One region of the Serratia ficaria genome, then DNA from elsewhere that is predicted to be linked to it. Evidence: predicted binding sites of a transcription regulator. Region 1 holds the regulator's gene; each other region holds the start of a gene.
The links. The regulator PurR, encoded in region 1, represses purine synthesis genes. The targets are predictions, from matches to a motif close to CANGCAAACGTTTGCNTG.
Positions count from the first base shown of each region.

Region 2: the regulator PurR is predicted to act here: its motif matches at 2,022-2,039, upstream of CKW09_RS23970 (nucleobase:cation symporter-2 family protein).
Region 3: the regulator PurR is predicted to act here: its motif matches at 2,013-2,030, upstream of CKW09_RS10640 (nucleoside-specific channel-forming protein Tsx).
Region 4: the regulator PurR is predicted to act here: its motif matches at 1,991-2,008, upstream of purH (bifunctional phosphoribosylaminoimidazolecarboxamide formyltransferase/IMP cyclohydrolase).

Region 1 covers NZ_LT906479.1:2,381,700-2,385,349, forward strand. Annotated here, with positions in the region: gene punR (DNA-binding transcriptional activator PunR) at 1-858, shown strand, start outside; gene purR (HTH-type transcriptional repressor PurR) at 855-1,880, opposite strand; gene cydH (cytochrome bd-I oxidase subunit CydH) at 2,204-2,293, shown strand; gene CKW09_RS11295 (C40 family peptidase) at 2,424-3,242, opposite strand.
Region 2 covers NZ_LT906479.1:5,125,970-5,129,619, reverse strand. Annotated here, with positions in the region: gene CKW09_RS23975 (AsmA family protein) at 1-437, opposite strand, end outside; gene CKW09_RS23970 (nucleobase:cation symporter-2 family protein) at 568-1,968, opposite strand; gene gltS (sodium/glutamate symporter) at 2,208-3,419, shown strand; gene recG (ATP-dependent DNA helicase RecG) at 3,466-3,650, opposite strand, start outside.
Region 3 covers NZ_LT906479.1:2,244,082-2,247,731, forward strand. Annotated here, with positions in the region: gene yddG (aromatic amino acid DMT transporter YddG) at 1-340, shown strand, start outside; gene CKW09_RS10630 (hypothetical protein) at 414-686, shown strand; gene CKW09_RS10635 (hypothetical protein) at 890-1,762, shown strand; gene CKW09_RS10640 (nucleoside-specific channel-forming protein Tsx) at 2,192-3,073, shown strand; gene CKW09_RS10645 (hypothetical protein) at 3,128-3,307, opposite strand.
Region 4 covers NZ_LT906479.1:305,700-309,349, reverse strand. Annotated here, with positions in the region: rRNA gene CKW09_RS01420 (16S ribosomal RNA) at 1-1,534, opposite strand, end outside; gene purH (bifunctional phosphoribosylaminoimidazolecarboxamide formyltransferase/IMP cyclohydrolase) at 2,170-3,650, shown strand, end outside.

The sequences.
Region 1 (3,650 bases):
CCCTCGGCGGTCAGCTATACCGTGCGTCAGCTGGAGCAATGGCTGGCGGTGCCGCTGTTTGAACGGCGCCATCGCGATGTGGAACTGACGCCGGCCGGCGCGCTGTTCATCAAGGATGCGCGGGTTGTCATCAAAAAAATGCTCGACACCCGCCGCCAGTGCCAGCAGGTGGCCAACGGTTGGCGCGGCCAGCTGAAAATCGCGGTGGACATCATCGTCAAACCGCAGCGCAGTCGCCAGCTGGTGCTGGATTTCTATCGTCACTTTCCCGATGTCGAATTACTGATGCAGCCGGAGGTGTTTAACGGCGTGTGGGATGCGCTGGTCGACGGGCGGGCGGAGATGGCGATCGGCGCAACGCGCGCGGTGCCGGTCGGCGGCGGCTTCGCCTTCCGCGACATGGGCGACATGAACTGGCTGTGCGTGGTCAGCCCGCAGCATCCGCTGGCGCTGCTGAGCGGCCCGCTGAATGACGACCAGCTGCGGCCTTATCCTTCGCTGTGCCTGGAAGATACCTCGCGCAGCCTGCCGAAGCGCGTGACCTGGACGCTGGACAACCAACGGCGGCTGGTGGCGCCGGACTGGACCTCGGCGCTGGACTGCCTGTGCGCCGGGCTGTGCGTCGGCATGATGCCGGCCCATCGGGCGTTGCCGCTGGTGCGGCGCGGGGAGCTGGCGGCGCTGCAGCTGCAGCAGCCTTTTCCCGCCAGCCCGTGCTGCCTGACCTGGCAGCAGGATAAGCCGTCGCCGGCGATGGCCTGGCTGCTGGACTATCTGGGGGACAGCGAAACCCTGAATCAGGAATGGCTGAGCGAAGCGGCGCCGGAGGCCGGGCGGGCTTCCGGCGGCGGGGATTAACGGCGGTAGTCGACGAACGGGCCGTCGGCGACCGAACGGCGCTCGATCAGTTTCGGATGCACCTCGATCACCTGCGATTCCTCGCGCTTGCTGATGATGCGATCCAGCAGCATGGTGAAGGCCATTTCGCCCAGGCGTTCCTTCGGCTGGTGGATGGTGGTCAGCGCCGGCGTGAAGTAGCGGGCGTTGCGCACGTTATCGTAACCGATCACCGAAATGTCCTGCGGCACCCGCAGCCCCAGTTCGTCGGCGGCGCAGATGGCGCCCATCGCCATGATGTCGCCGCCGCAGAACACCGCGGTCGGACGCTGTTTCTGCGACAGGATCTGATGCATGGCCTTGTAACCGGACTCCGGCTCAAAGTCGCCCTGTACGATCCATTCGTCGCGCACCTCGATATTGGCTTCCTGCATCGCCTTCAGAAAGCCCTGATGTCGCCCGCCGCCGGTGTTGCGCGCCAGCTGCCCAGGAATGGCGCCGATGTCGCGGTGGCCGCGCTCAATGAGATAACGGCCGGCCAGATAACCGCCCTCGAAGGCGTTGTCGATGATGGTGTCGGTAAAATCGCCGCGCGCCGCGCCCCAGTCCATCACCACCATCGGGATATTGCGGTAGTCTTCCAGCATGCCCAACAGCTGGTCCGGGTATTCCGAGCACATCACCAGCAGGCCGTCGACGCGCTTTTGCGCCAGCATCGCCAGATAGGCGCGCTGCTTGTCCAGGTTGTTATGCGAGTTGCACAGGATCAGCGTGTAGCCTTTGCTGTAGCAGCTGTTCTCCACCGCTTCGATCACTTCGGCAAAATAGGGCGCCTCGCTCGAGGTGGCCAGCAGGCCGATCGACTTGGTGTGATTGACCTTCAGGCTGCGCGCCACGGCGCTCGGCGAGTAATGCAATTCTTTGATCGCGGCCCATACGGCCGCTTTGGTTTCTTCGGCGACGAAACGAGTCTTATTGATGACGTGCGAAACGGTGGTGGTGGAAACGCCAGCGCGTTTGGCCACATCTTTAATCGTTGCCATGTAAGAAATGACTCCTGAACTCACATGTTGCAGCATGTAAGTGTGATGTTAATCGTTTGCCTGCGTAGATCCTTCTCCAGAGAAGCGAAAACCGAGTTTTTAATGTGTTGAAGTCTTCAGCGCTGGTCAGGAGGGGCATTGTTGCCGGTACGCAGTTGTGAACTGCGAATTTTGTCGCATATTGAGCAAAAGGGGAAGAGGTAATCGGCATTATAAACCGGGAAATGATAACAAGATTTTATTGGCGAACTGTGGGAAAATGATTTGACGTACTAATTGTACGCCTTTTATCCTTGGGAAAGCCTATCTGAGAAGGAGTAGTAATGGATACCGATCTGAAGATGTCGCTGTTCACCACCCTGTGTGCGCTGGCCGTGATCATTGCCTTCAGCTTCACCGCTGCGCTGAACTGAATTCCCGGCATTAACAGGCGCAGCTTGCTGCGCCTCGTCGCTTTCCCCGCGGTTATCCCCGTTCTTCTGCAACAAACGTCCCGTTCGCCAACGCCTGGAGGTTCTCCGGCCACTTCGGCCGCGCTAAGTATTAACGAATGGTTTTCGGCGTGACGACCCGGCGCGCGCCGATATAGTGGTTCTGCCAGTAGTCGTTGTCGAGCTGGCTGATGCGGATCTCTTCACCGGTGCGCGGCGACTGGATGAATTTGCCGTTGCCCAGATAAACCCCAACGTGATCGGCCACGCCGCGGTTGTTGATGCGGAAGAACACCAGATCGCCGCTTTCCAGCTCGCTTTTCTTGATGGGCGCGGCGTCGCGCAGGTGATACATCTCATTGGCGGTGCGCGGCATCTTGATTTTCACCACGTCCTTATAGGCGTAATAAATCAGGCCGCTGCAGTCAAAGCCGGTACGCGGCGAGCTGCCGCCCCAGCGATAAGGCTTGCCCATTTGATCCATCAGCTTGGCCATGGCGGTTTGCTTGGCGTGTTGATAGCGTTTTTTATGCGCCGGGCTGAGCTTCAGCGGCTTATCGTCGTGCACCAGTTTGGCGGTAGCCATCCCGGCACTGCGGTGGCGGCCGTAGCCTTTTTTGTAACCCTTCTTCGGTGGGGTCACCTTAATTTTGGCGATTTTTTGGGATTTGGTTTTCGATTTGGCGCTGACGATCTTTTTGGCCGTTTTCTCTGATTTGGTCTTGGCGACCTTGGTTTTTTTCTCTGGGGCCGCCACTTTCACTTTTTTGCTGGCCTTGACCGCTTTCTTTTTCTTGCGATCGTCCGGCCGCGCTTCATTGACATGGCTCTTGCGCTGCTCGGCGGCAATACGCGCCTGCGGCGCAGCGTGCGCCAGATTGAAGAATAGCTGCGTAAACAACAGCACAAAAAGCGTAAGAATTAAACGCATGTCGACGTCACCAGCCTTGGCCCCGAAACGGATATCGAAAGAGTCACAGTATTCCCGAATTTCGCCATATAAAACAGCGGAGAACTCATAAATAATAATCCATATTGTGAGAAAACGTTAATAGCCTTTTTTTTGGTTTAAAATCAGCCCGTTGATGTATAAAAAATCATCAGTCTCGCGTTGCGGTTTTAATTAAACGCCGGGCGGGGGGCGACGAAATATATTAGTGAAATGGTCGGATTAAAAATGTTATTCTGAGCCTAAGTTTTAACCGGAATGGCGTTGCCGGTGAGGCGCGATCGGCACAGGGCGAATGTCCTTGCAAAAGATGGCGTTTTCTTGCGACTGTTCCAGCCGCTACAATAGCCCGTGTGATGCATGTTGTAGCCATGAGATGTGGCTTGAGGA
Region 2 (3,650 bases), 2.5 Mb from region 1:
TTAACCTTCTGCGCGTTGAGCCGCCAGTCTGCATCGCCGGACTGCAGCGCCATGTTGCTCAGCTGCAGCACCTCGGCATGCAGCGGCAGCGCCGCCGCCTGCGGCTGGATATTGAGCGTGCCGTCGCGCAGCGTGACGCTGTGGAAATAGCGCGGCTCGGTGAGCTGGCGCAGGCTGAGGCCCAGATCGACCTTTTTGGCCACCAACGCCTGCGGCTGATGGTTTCTCGCCAGCTGGACGTCCTCCAGGCTGATTTGGCCCGGCTGGCTCCACGAGTGCGAGATTTTCCCTACCGACAGGCGGTATTCGCCGTTGTCGCTGACCCAATCGCTCAACCGGCTCGCCGCCCAGCGGGTTTGCCCCACCACGTACAGCAGCACGATGGCCAGCACGGCGATCAGCAGCAACGTCAGCAACAGTTTTCCGATAAATTTCATCGTCTACATCCGCATCGGTCAAAAAAGATACCCTGTTTATGCCGTAATTGGCCGGGCATCTCAAGTGCAATGGTCTGATAGACAATAAAAAACGGCCGCGGGCGGCCGTTTGGCGAGGAAGGGGGGCGAATTATTGCTGTTCGTGCTCGTGCGGGAACACCAGGTTCAGCACGATGGCGGTAATGCCGCCGGCGGCGATGCCGGAAGACAGCAGGGTTTTCAGCCAGTCCGGCGCGAACTGCAGGATCAGCGGCTGCTGGGACACGCCCATGCCGACGGCCAGCGACAGCGCCATGATCATGATGGCGCGGCGGTTCAGGCGTTCGCGCGACACGATGCGCACCCCGGAGGCGGCGATGGTGCCGAACATCACGATGGTGGCGCCGCCGAGCACCGGCTCGGGAATGTGCTGGACGAAACCGGCCACCGCCGGGAACAGCCCCAGCGCGATCAGCATCAGCGCCACCACGAAGCCGACGTAGCGGCTGGCGACGCCGGTCAGCTGGATCACCCCGTTGTTCTGGCCGAAGCAGGAGTTGGGGAAGGTGTTGAACACCGCCGACAGCATCGAGTTCAGGCCGTTGGCCAGCACGCCGCCTTTCAGGCGCTTCATGTACAGCGGGCCGCTGACCGGCTGCTCGGAGACGTCGGAGGTGGCGGTGATGTCGCCGATGGTTTCCAGCGAGGTGACCATAAAGATCAGCATCAGCGGCAGCAGCAGGTTCCAGTCAAAGCCCAGGCCGTAGTACAGCGGCGTCGGGATGGTGATCGCCGCCGTTTGCGGCGCCGGCTGGCCGGCCGGCAGCATGTCCATCGCCCAGGCCAGCAGGTAGCCGACCGCCATGGCGATCACCAGCGAGGCGACGCGCAGGTAAGGGTTGCGCTGGCGGTTCAGCAGGATAATCACCGCCAGCACCGCGCCGGCCAGCAGCAGGTTTTTCGGTGCGCCGAAGCTGTGATCGCTCATCGCGGCATAGCCGCCGCCGATCGACGTCAGCCCAACCTGAATCAGCGACAGGCCGATAATCATCACCACGATGCCGGAGACCAGCGGGGTGATGATGCGGCGCGCCAGGTGCAGCACCCGCGACAGCAGGATTTCGGTGCAGGAGGCGACCATCAGGGTGCCAAACAGCGCGGCCATCATGGTCGGTACGTCGGCGCCGCCGTTCTTCAGCGCCAGGCCGCCCATGATCAGCGGTGAAACGAAGTTGAAGCTGGTGCCCTGAATCGACAGCAGCCCGGAGCCGACCGGCCCCCAGGTTTTGATTTGCAGAATGGAAGCCAGACCGGAAGCGAACAACGACATGCTGATGATGTGCTGGGTATCCTGCGCCGGCAGGCCAAGCGCCTGACAGATCAGCAGGGCCGGGGTGATCACCGCCACGAACATCGCCAACAGATGCTGGCCGGCGGCAAACAGCGTTTGCGGCAGCGGCGGGCGATCTTCCAGGCGATAAATCAGTTCACTGGCGCGGGGCGTGGCGGCGGCTTTTTGCACGGCATCAAGCTCGGAGGATGACATGGTCATGGTGTGGCGTTTCCAGAAACGGCAAAGAGGGCATTTTAATCATCCGCCCCGCAAAAGCAAACGGTTGCGCCAAAATATTCTGTTACTTCCTTTCGCATTTATGTCGCATTTTCATTCATTTTTTCTTGTCTTCTCAGCGTTTTTTCCTTCTAATCCCGCATTCATCAAGTTTAAAAACTAAGTGGTTTTCTATAACTTATTATTTCTATTGGATCTTTCCCCTTACATGGAGTACCTGGATGTTTCATCTTGATACTTATGGCACGTTAGTCGCGGCAACGCTGGTTCTGCTCCTCGGGGGCAAGTGCGTCAAAAGCATTCCGTTGCTGAGAAAATACACTATTCCCGCCCCCGTCGCCGGCGGTCTGCTGGTGGCCCTCCTGCTGTTAGCCATGAAAAAGTTCGCCAACTGGGAAATCAGCTTCGATATGTCGCTGAAAGACCCGTTGATGCTGGCCTTCTTCGCCACTATCGGTTTGAACGCCAACCTGGCGCGTTTGCGCGCCGGCGGCAAGGCGCTGATGGTGTTCCTGTTCGTGGTGCTGGGATTGCTGCTGGTGCAGAACGCCATCGGTATCGGCATGGCGAAAATGCTGGGTCTGGACCCGTTGATGGGCCTGATCGCCGGTTCGATCACCCTGTCCGGCGGCCACGGCACCGGCGCGGCCTGGAGCAAGCTGTTCATTGAACGCTACGGTTTTGAAAACGCGACGGAAGTCGCCATGGCCTGCGCCACCTTCGGCCTGGTGCTGGGCGGCCTGATCGGCGGGCCGGTGGCGCGTTATCTGGTGAAGCACTCCTCCACGCCGGAAGGTACGCCGGAGGACAGCGTTCAGCCGAGCGGCTTTGAAAAACCGGAAAGCGGCCGCCTGATCACCTCGTTGGTGATGATTGAAACCATCGCCATGATCGCCATCTGCCTGAGCCTGGGGCAGCTGATTTCTGGCCTGCTGAACGGCACGGTGTTCGAACTGCCGAACTTCGTCTGCGTACTGTTTGTCGGGGTGATCCTCAGCAATACGCTGGCCTTCACCGGCTTTTATACCGTATTTGAGCGAGCGGTATCGGTACTGGGCAACGTCAGTCTGTCGCTGTTTCTGGCGATGGCGCTGATGAGCCTGCGCCTGTGGGAGCTGGCCTCGCTGGCGCTGCCGATGCTGGCTATCCTGGCGGTGCAGACGCTGGTGATGGCGCTGTATGCGATTTTCGTCACCTACCGGGTGATGGGCAAGAACTACGACGCGGCGGTACTGGCCGCCGGCCACTGCGGCTTCGGCATGGGCGCGACGCCGACGGCGATCGCCAACATGCAGGCGATCACCGATCGTTTCGGCCCGTCGCATCTGGCGTTCCTGGTGGTGCCGATGGTCGGGGCGTTCTTTATCGATATCGCCAACGCCATCGTCATCAAGCTGTATCTGCTGCTGCCGGTCTTCCCGACGGTGGGATGATGCGCAGGCTGGATTAATGGAAAAAGGGCGCCGCGGGCGCCCTTTTTTATGCGTTGGAGTAGCGTGCCTTTTCCGGCAGCCAGCGCTCAATCAGCGCGCGGGCGTGCTCCGGGTACTGCTGGTGGATATGCCGGGCCACGCGCTGCACTTCCGGGATCATCGCCTGGTCGCGCAGCAGGTCCGCCACCTTGAATTCGGCGCTGCCGGTCTGGCGGGTGCCCAACAGCTCGC
Region 3 (3,650 bases), 140 kb from region 1:
GGGCAGCAACGGCGTGGTGCTGTTCATCACGCTGACCGCGCTGGCGCTGTGGTTGAAATACGCCTTCAGCGCGGAAAGCGGCATGCAGTTCACGCCCGGCGTTACCCTGACGCTGCTGTGCGCCGGCGTGGCGATGGGCGCCGGCTATGCCGCCTGGAACGTCGGCATTCTGCACGGCAACATGACGCTGCTGGCCACCGTCTCCTACTTTACGCCGGTGTTGTCGGCGGTGTTCGCCGCCGCGGTGCTGCATACCTCACTGACCCTCAATTTTTGGCAAGGGGTGCTGATGGTGACGCTGGGCTCGCTGATCTGCTGGCGGGCAACTCGCGGAAATTAACGGAAATTCTCAGTTGCGGGCGCAATGTTGAACTAGAATTTAACTAGCGATTCTGCCTGAAGGAACGTAAGCGATGAGAAACGATATCCAATTTATCCAGCAGCCCGAGATCGACGGACACCGCTACGAGCGCGGCGATACCGTGCGCCTGACCACGGCGAATTTGCGGCATGAATATCAGCTGGACGTCTATATTTTACGCCGCGACGACAAGCAAATTTACGGCTCGGTGGTGGCGGCGGCGCCCAAGACGGACATTCCGGTCGCCAGCTGGGAGGTGAGGAATGGCGAAGAGGTGGAATTCCGCCAGGAAAACATCGCCCGGGCGGTGCCGGGGGTACGCTGAGCCGCGTGACTCGACCCGGCGTTGCCCAACGCCGGGCCTTTGCTGCAAACCCCGCTAGTTTCACTATAATCAATTGATTAATTATTATTCCCACGATTTTTATTCTGCCAAATAAGAAGGAATTGTATTTGCTATTAGAATACTCTGATAGTTATTGGTAACATTGCGGAAATGATGTGGCTTCAGATAGGGATATTATAGTTATGACTCAACCTACGGATATTGCTCGCGTTTTTGTCGGCTGCGACCCGAATGACTGCGATCTGGAACAGATGATGGTTCTGGAGTACAGCCTGCGCAAACATGCATCGATACCCGTTCAGATCGAATGGATGCGCCTTTCACGCGATCCCGCCGACTTTTGGTATTCGAACGCCGCAGGCGAAGGCTGGACAACCGAATGCTGGGCAACGCCGTTTTCGGCTTTCCGTTGGGGCATTCCCGCCTTTTGCAATTTCCAGGGGCGCGCTTTCTATTCCGATGCGGACGTGCTTTACCTCAGCGATATCGCCGAGATTTGGCGTCATCCGATGGGGGAGGGGAAAGCCATATTGGCCGCCGGTTCCGGCCAGGATCTGCGTCTGGGCGAGATGTTGTGGGACTGCGAGGCCGCCGCGCGCTTTTTGCCGCCGCTGGAGGCGTTGCGCGGCGATCGTCTGGGCCATAAAAAGATGCAGCAGTTCTTTGAACAGCATCCCGAATTGGTCGAACCGCTGAAGCCGGAGTACAGCAATCTCGACGGTGATGATTTGCCGCTGGGATCGCTGAAAGCGCTGCATTATTCCGACATGGGCAGTCAGTTTTCCCATCGTTATGCGATGCCGCGACTTAAGGCCGAGAACCGCAGCCACTGGTTCGACGGCAAGATCTATCGCCATTATCGCGACGATCTGCGCGAGCTGTTCGAGCAGTACTATCAGGAAGCGCTGCAAGCCGGCTATACCCTGGAGCGGTACCGCAACGTGCCGCCGTTCGGCAGCTTCAATAAGCAATCCCAGCGGAAGTACGACGGCAACCCGATCACGCGCAAGAAGAAGCCTTTCCTGCAGCGCGTGTTTGGTGGCCTGCTCGGCTGAGGCGGCCCCGGCAAAACAGGCTGCGTGCGGCCTGTAGCCGTTTCGCTGCGCCCATTCCCCGGCGTCTCCCTGTCAGGCGCGTCAGCGAACGGAAAATGCCCGCTCTGAGGGCGCATCCGGTGTTCAGTCTCCTCCCGCGTTAATTTTCTCCGCTGGTCACAATTGGCACAAAAACTGCTTTAAAAATCATCGTGCATGACAAAAATCACAGCTAACGTGAATTTGCATGAAACATAATTTGACAAATGTGAACGCAATCGATTACCTATTCGCGAAATGCCTAACTGGATCACAGATTCTTACAGTCAGTGATTTCTATAATGCGCGCGTCGCCCGAATTTGTTCGCCAAGGCAACGCCAGGTGTCGTCAGACTCATTGTCATCTTTTCTAACGGGCAGGAAATGGCCCTTTAAGCATGTGGTAATAAAATGAAAAAAATAGCTCTCGCAGCAGGTGTACTGCTCGCCGCGTCATACAGTGCATCATCAATGGCTGATAGCAAAGACAGTCAATACGTCTCCGACTGGTGGCACCAGAGCGTCAACGTGGTGGGCAGCTACCACACCCGCTTCGGGCCGCAGCGCAACAACGACCTGTATCTGGAATACGAAGCCTTCGCCAAGAAAGACTGGTTGGATTTCTACGGTTACGTCGACGTGCCGAAGTTCTTCGGCGTGGGCAATACCCCGGATCGCGGCATCTGGGACAAAGGTTCGCCGCTGTTTATGGAGATCGAACCGCGTTTCTCCATCGATAAGCTGACCGGCACCGATCTGAGCTTCGGTCCGTTCAAAGAGTGGTACTTCGCCAATAACTACATCTACGATCTGGGCCACAACGCGGACGGCCGCCAGAACACCTGGTACATGGGTCTGGGCACCGACATCGATACCGGCCTGCCGATGAGCCTGTCGTTGAATATCTATGCCAAATACCAGTGGGAGAACTACCAGGCCGCTAACGAGAACAGCTGGGATGGCTATCGCTTCAAGGTGAAATACTTTGTGCCCCTGACCCAGCTGTGGGGCGGCAATCTGAGCTACATCGGTTTCACCAACTTCGACTTCGGTTCCGATCTGGGCAAAGACAGCCACTGGACCGACGGCACCGGCAAGCAGGTGCGCAGCAGCAACTCGATCGCCTCCAGCCACATTTTGGCGCTGAACTACGATCACTGGCACTATTCCTTCGTGGCGCGTTACTTCCATAACGGCGGCCAATGGCAGGACGGGGCCGATATCGGCAACCCGGACGGCGCGATCAAATCCACCGGCTGGGGTTACTACATCGTCGCCGGTTATAACTTCTGATTTTCCGTGGTATCAGAGACAGAAAACCCCGCATCGGCGGGGTTTTTTTCATCATTATTGCGCTTGTTCAACGGGTAAATGCTTCACCGGCATAAAGAGCCTGCCTTTGATCACGTGGCATTCATTATCAATCCAACTGATGATCTGTTCGCTGCTCACGCCTTCGGACTGGGCAAAGCGGTGAAGATCGCCGTTAAAGTACTGCTTGATGTATTCCATGAGGGTCATTTGCATGTCTTTTGCTCCTGAACGCCCACCCGTTGCCAGACTGGCCACCGTGGGAGGTTAAGGTTTCTCAGACAGCGAATTTAAAGTATTGGCAACCAAATCTCAACATAAAGCACCAGCTTGGTGCATTAGCGCCGGTGAAGCAGAAAAAAGAATCCCGCACGGAGAGGCGGGAAGCATTCAGTATTATCATTCTGGATGATAAGAATATGATTTGAGGTGCAACGAAAAAGAGCACGCTAACTCTTTTTTATTACACAGCCAAGCTACCGGATCGCTTATTTCGCTGCAAGAAAAATCTGATTGGAAATTCGGGATTTTCGAATAGTTTTGCGCTGCGACATCCTTT
Region 4 (3,650 bases), 2.1 Mb from region 1:
TGATCCAACCGCAGGTTCCCCTACGGTTACCTTGTTACGACTTCACCCCAGTCATGAATCACAAAGTGGTAAGCGCCCTCCCGAAGGTTAAGCTACCTACTTCTTTTGCAACCCACTCCCATGGTGTGACGGGCGGTGTGTACAAGGCCCGGGAACGTATTCACCGTAGCATTCTGATCTACGATTACTAGCGATTCCGACTTCATGGAGTCGAGTTGCAGACTCCAATCCGGACTACGACGTACTTTATGAGGTCCGCTTGCTCTCGCGAGTTCGCTTCTCTTTGTATACGCCATTGTAGCACGTGTGTAGCCCTACTCGTAAGGGCCATGATGACTTGACGTCATCCCCACCTTCCTCCGGTTTATCACCGGCAGTCTCCTTTGAGTTCCCGACCGAATCGCTGGCAACAAAGGATAAGGGTTGCGCTCGTTGCGGGACTTAACCCAACATTTCACAACACGAGCTGACGACAGCCATGCAGCACCTGTCTCAGAGTTCCCGAAGGCACCAATCCATCTCTGGAAAGTTCTCTGGATGTCAAGAGTAGGTAAGGTTCTTCGCGTTGCATCGAATTAAACCACATGCTCCACCGCTTGTGCGGGCCCCCGTCAATTCATTTGAGTTTTAACCTTGCGGCCGTACTCCCCAGGCGGTCGATTTAACGCGTTAGCTCCGGAAGCCACGCCTCAAGGGCACAACCTCCAAATCGACATCGTTTACAGCGTGGACTACCAGGGTATCTAATCCTGTTTGCTCCCCACGCTTTCGCACCTGAGCGTCAGTCTTCGTCCAGGGGGCCGCCTTCGCCACCGGTATTCCTCCAGATCTCTACGCATTTCACCGCTACACCTGGAATTCTACCCCCCTCTACGAGACTCTAGCTTGCCAGTTTCAAATGCAGTTCCCACGTTAAGCGCGGGGATTTCACATCTGACTTAACAAACCGCCTGCGTGCGCTTTACGCCCAGTAATTCCGATTAACGCTTGCACCCTCCGTATTACCGCGGCTGCTGGCACGGAGTTAGCCGGTGCTTCTTCTGCGAGTAACGTCAATGCGCTGCCGTATTAAGACATCGCCCTTCCTCCTCGCTGAAAGTGCTTTACAACCCGAAGGCCTTCTTCACACACGCGGCATGGCTGCATCAGGCTTGCGCCCATTGTGCAATATTCCCCACTGCTGCCTCCCGTAGGAGTCTGGACCGTGTCTCAGTTCCAGTGTGGCTGGTCATCCTCTCAGACCAGCTAGGGATCGTCGCCTAGGTGAGCCATTACCCCACCTACTAGCTAATCCCATCTGGGCACATCTGATGGCGTGAGGCCCGAAGGTCCCCCACTTTGGTCCGTAGACGTTATGCGGTATTAGCTACCGTTTCCAGTAGTTATCCCCCTCCATCAGGCAGTTTCCCAGACATTACTCACCCGTCCGCCGCTCGTCACCCAGAGAGCAAGCTCTCCTGTGCTACCGCTCGACTTGCATGTGTTAGGCCTGCCGCCAGCGTTCAATCTGAGCCATGATCAAACTCTTCAATTAAAAGCTTGATTTGCTTCAACTCGTGAAGCGATGCTCAAAGGTTACTGCATGAATTTTACTTCAGTTAGTCACTCTTCAAGACTTGATATTTTTTCGCATCCGAAGATGCTGGATATCGTCTTGTGGAGTGCCCACACAGATTGTCTGATAAATTGTTAAAGAGCAGTGAGTTAGCCGCTTTCGCTTGTTAACTCGAGGTGGCGTATATTACGCTTTCCTCTTTCAGAGTCAACCCTAATTTTCAGGATTTTTTCTCTGCGACCCCCGGATACTCTGTGAAGTTGTTCACATGTTCCGTGTCGATGGAGGCGCATTATAGGGAGTTCCTCGCAGGCCGCAACAGGTATTTTCGGCAAAAACGATCGTTTGCTGCATTCCACAGCAAAACCCCGCCTTATACCCATTTGTGCACAAACTTATCCACAGAAGCGATTTGCACGGAAAATTTACGAGCGCCACGCAAACGTTTTCGCTACAATTCCCCGCGACAAAACGATCCCCTTTTATGGGGGCGTTAGCTGAATTTGTGCCTGACCGCCCTGCTATAAAGGGCAAAAAACCTTCCTTATAGAAAGAAGAAGGTGGAAATTCACGTAACGCTCTTATTGCGACTCCAAAAGCCAAGGGATAAAACCATGCAACAACCTCGTCCAATCCGCCGGGCCCTGCTCAGCGTGTCTGACAAAGCCGGTATCGTTGAATTCGCCGAAGCGCTGTTAAGCCGCGGCGTTGAGCTGCTCTCCACCGGCGGCACCGCCCGCCTGCTGGCCGATGCCGGTCTGCCCGTTACCGAAGTTTCCGACTACACCGGTTTCCCGGAGATGATGGACGGACGAGTGAAGACTCTGCACCCTAAAGTCCACGGCGGCATTCTCGGCCGTCGCGGCCAGGACGACGCCATCATGGCTCAGCATGACATCAAGCCTATCGATATGGTGGTAGTGAACCTGTACCCGTTCGCCCAAACCGTGGCGCGCCCGGGCTGCTCGCTGGAAGACGCCGTCGAGAATATCGATATCGGCGGCCCAACCATGGTGCGCTCCGCCGCCAAGAACCATAAAGACGTCGCCATCGTGGTGAAGAGCAGCGACTACGCCGCCATCATTACCGAGATGGACAACAGCGACGGCTCGCTGCAGTACGCTACCCGTTTCGATCTGGCGATCAAGGCCTTCGAGCACACCGCCGCCTACGACAGCATGATCGCCAACTATTTCGGCGCGCTGGTGCCGGCTTACCATGGCGATACCGAACAGCCTTCAGGCCGCTTCCCTCGCACCCTGAACCTCAACTACGTCAAGAAGCAGGATATGCGCTACGGTGAGAACAGCCACCAGCAGGCCGCCTTCTATATAGAAGAGAACGTGCAGGAAGCCTCGGTCGCTACCGCCGACCAGCTGCAGGGCAAGGCGCTGTCCTATAACAACATCGCCGACACCGACGCGGCGCTGGAGTGCGTGAAAGAGTTCGCCGAACCGGCCTGCGTGATCGTCAAACACGCCAACCCGTGCGGCGTGGCGATCGGCGACGACATCCTGGCGGCTTACGAGCGCGCCTATCAGACCGATCCCACCTCCGCCTTCGGCGGTATCATCGCCTTTAACCGCGAGCTGGACGCCGCTACCGCGCAGGCGATCATCAGCCGCCAGTTCGTCGAAGTGATCATCGCCCCGAGCATCAGCCAGGAAGCGCGCTCGCTGCTGGCGGCCAAACAGAACGTGCGCGTATTGGCCTGCGGCCAGTGGCGGCAGCGCGTGGCCGGCCTGGACTTCAAACGCGTCAACGGCGGCCTGCTGGTGCAGGATCGCGATCTGGGCATGGTGACTGACGGCGATCTGCGCGTGGTGTCCGAGCGCCAGCCAAGCGCTCAGGAGCTGCGCGATGCGCTGTTCTGCTGGAAGGTGGCCAAGTTCGTCAAATCCAACGCCATCGTCTATGCGCGCGACAACATGACCATCGGCATAGGCGCCGGCCAGATGAGCCGCGTGTACTCCGCCAAGATCGCCGGCATCAAGGCCGCGGACGAAGGCCTGGAAGTGAAAGGCTCCGCCATGGCCTCTGACGCCTTCTTCCCGTTCCGCGACGGCATCGACGCCGCGGCGGCGGTCGGCATCAC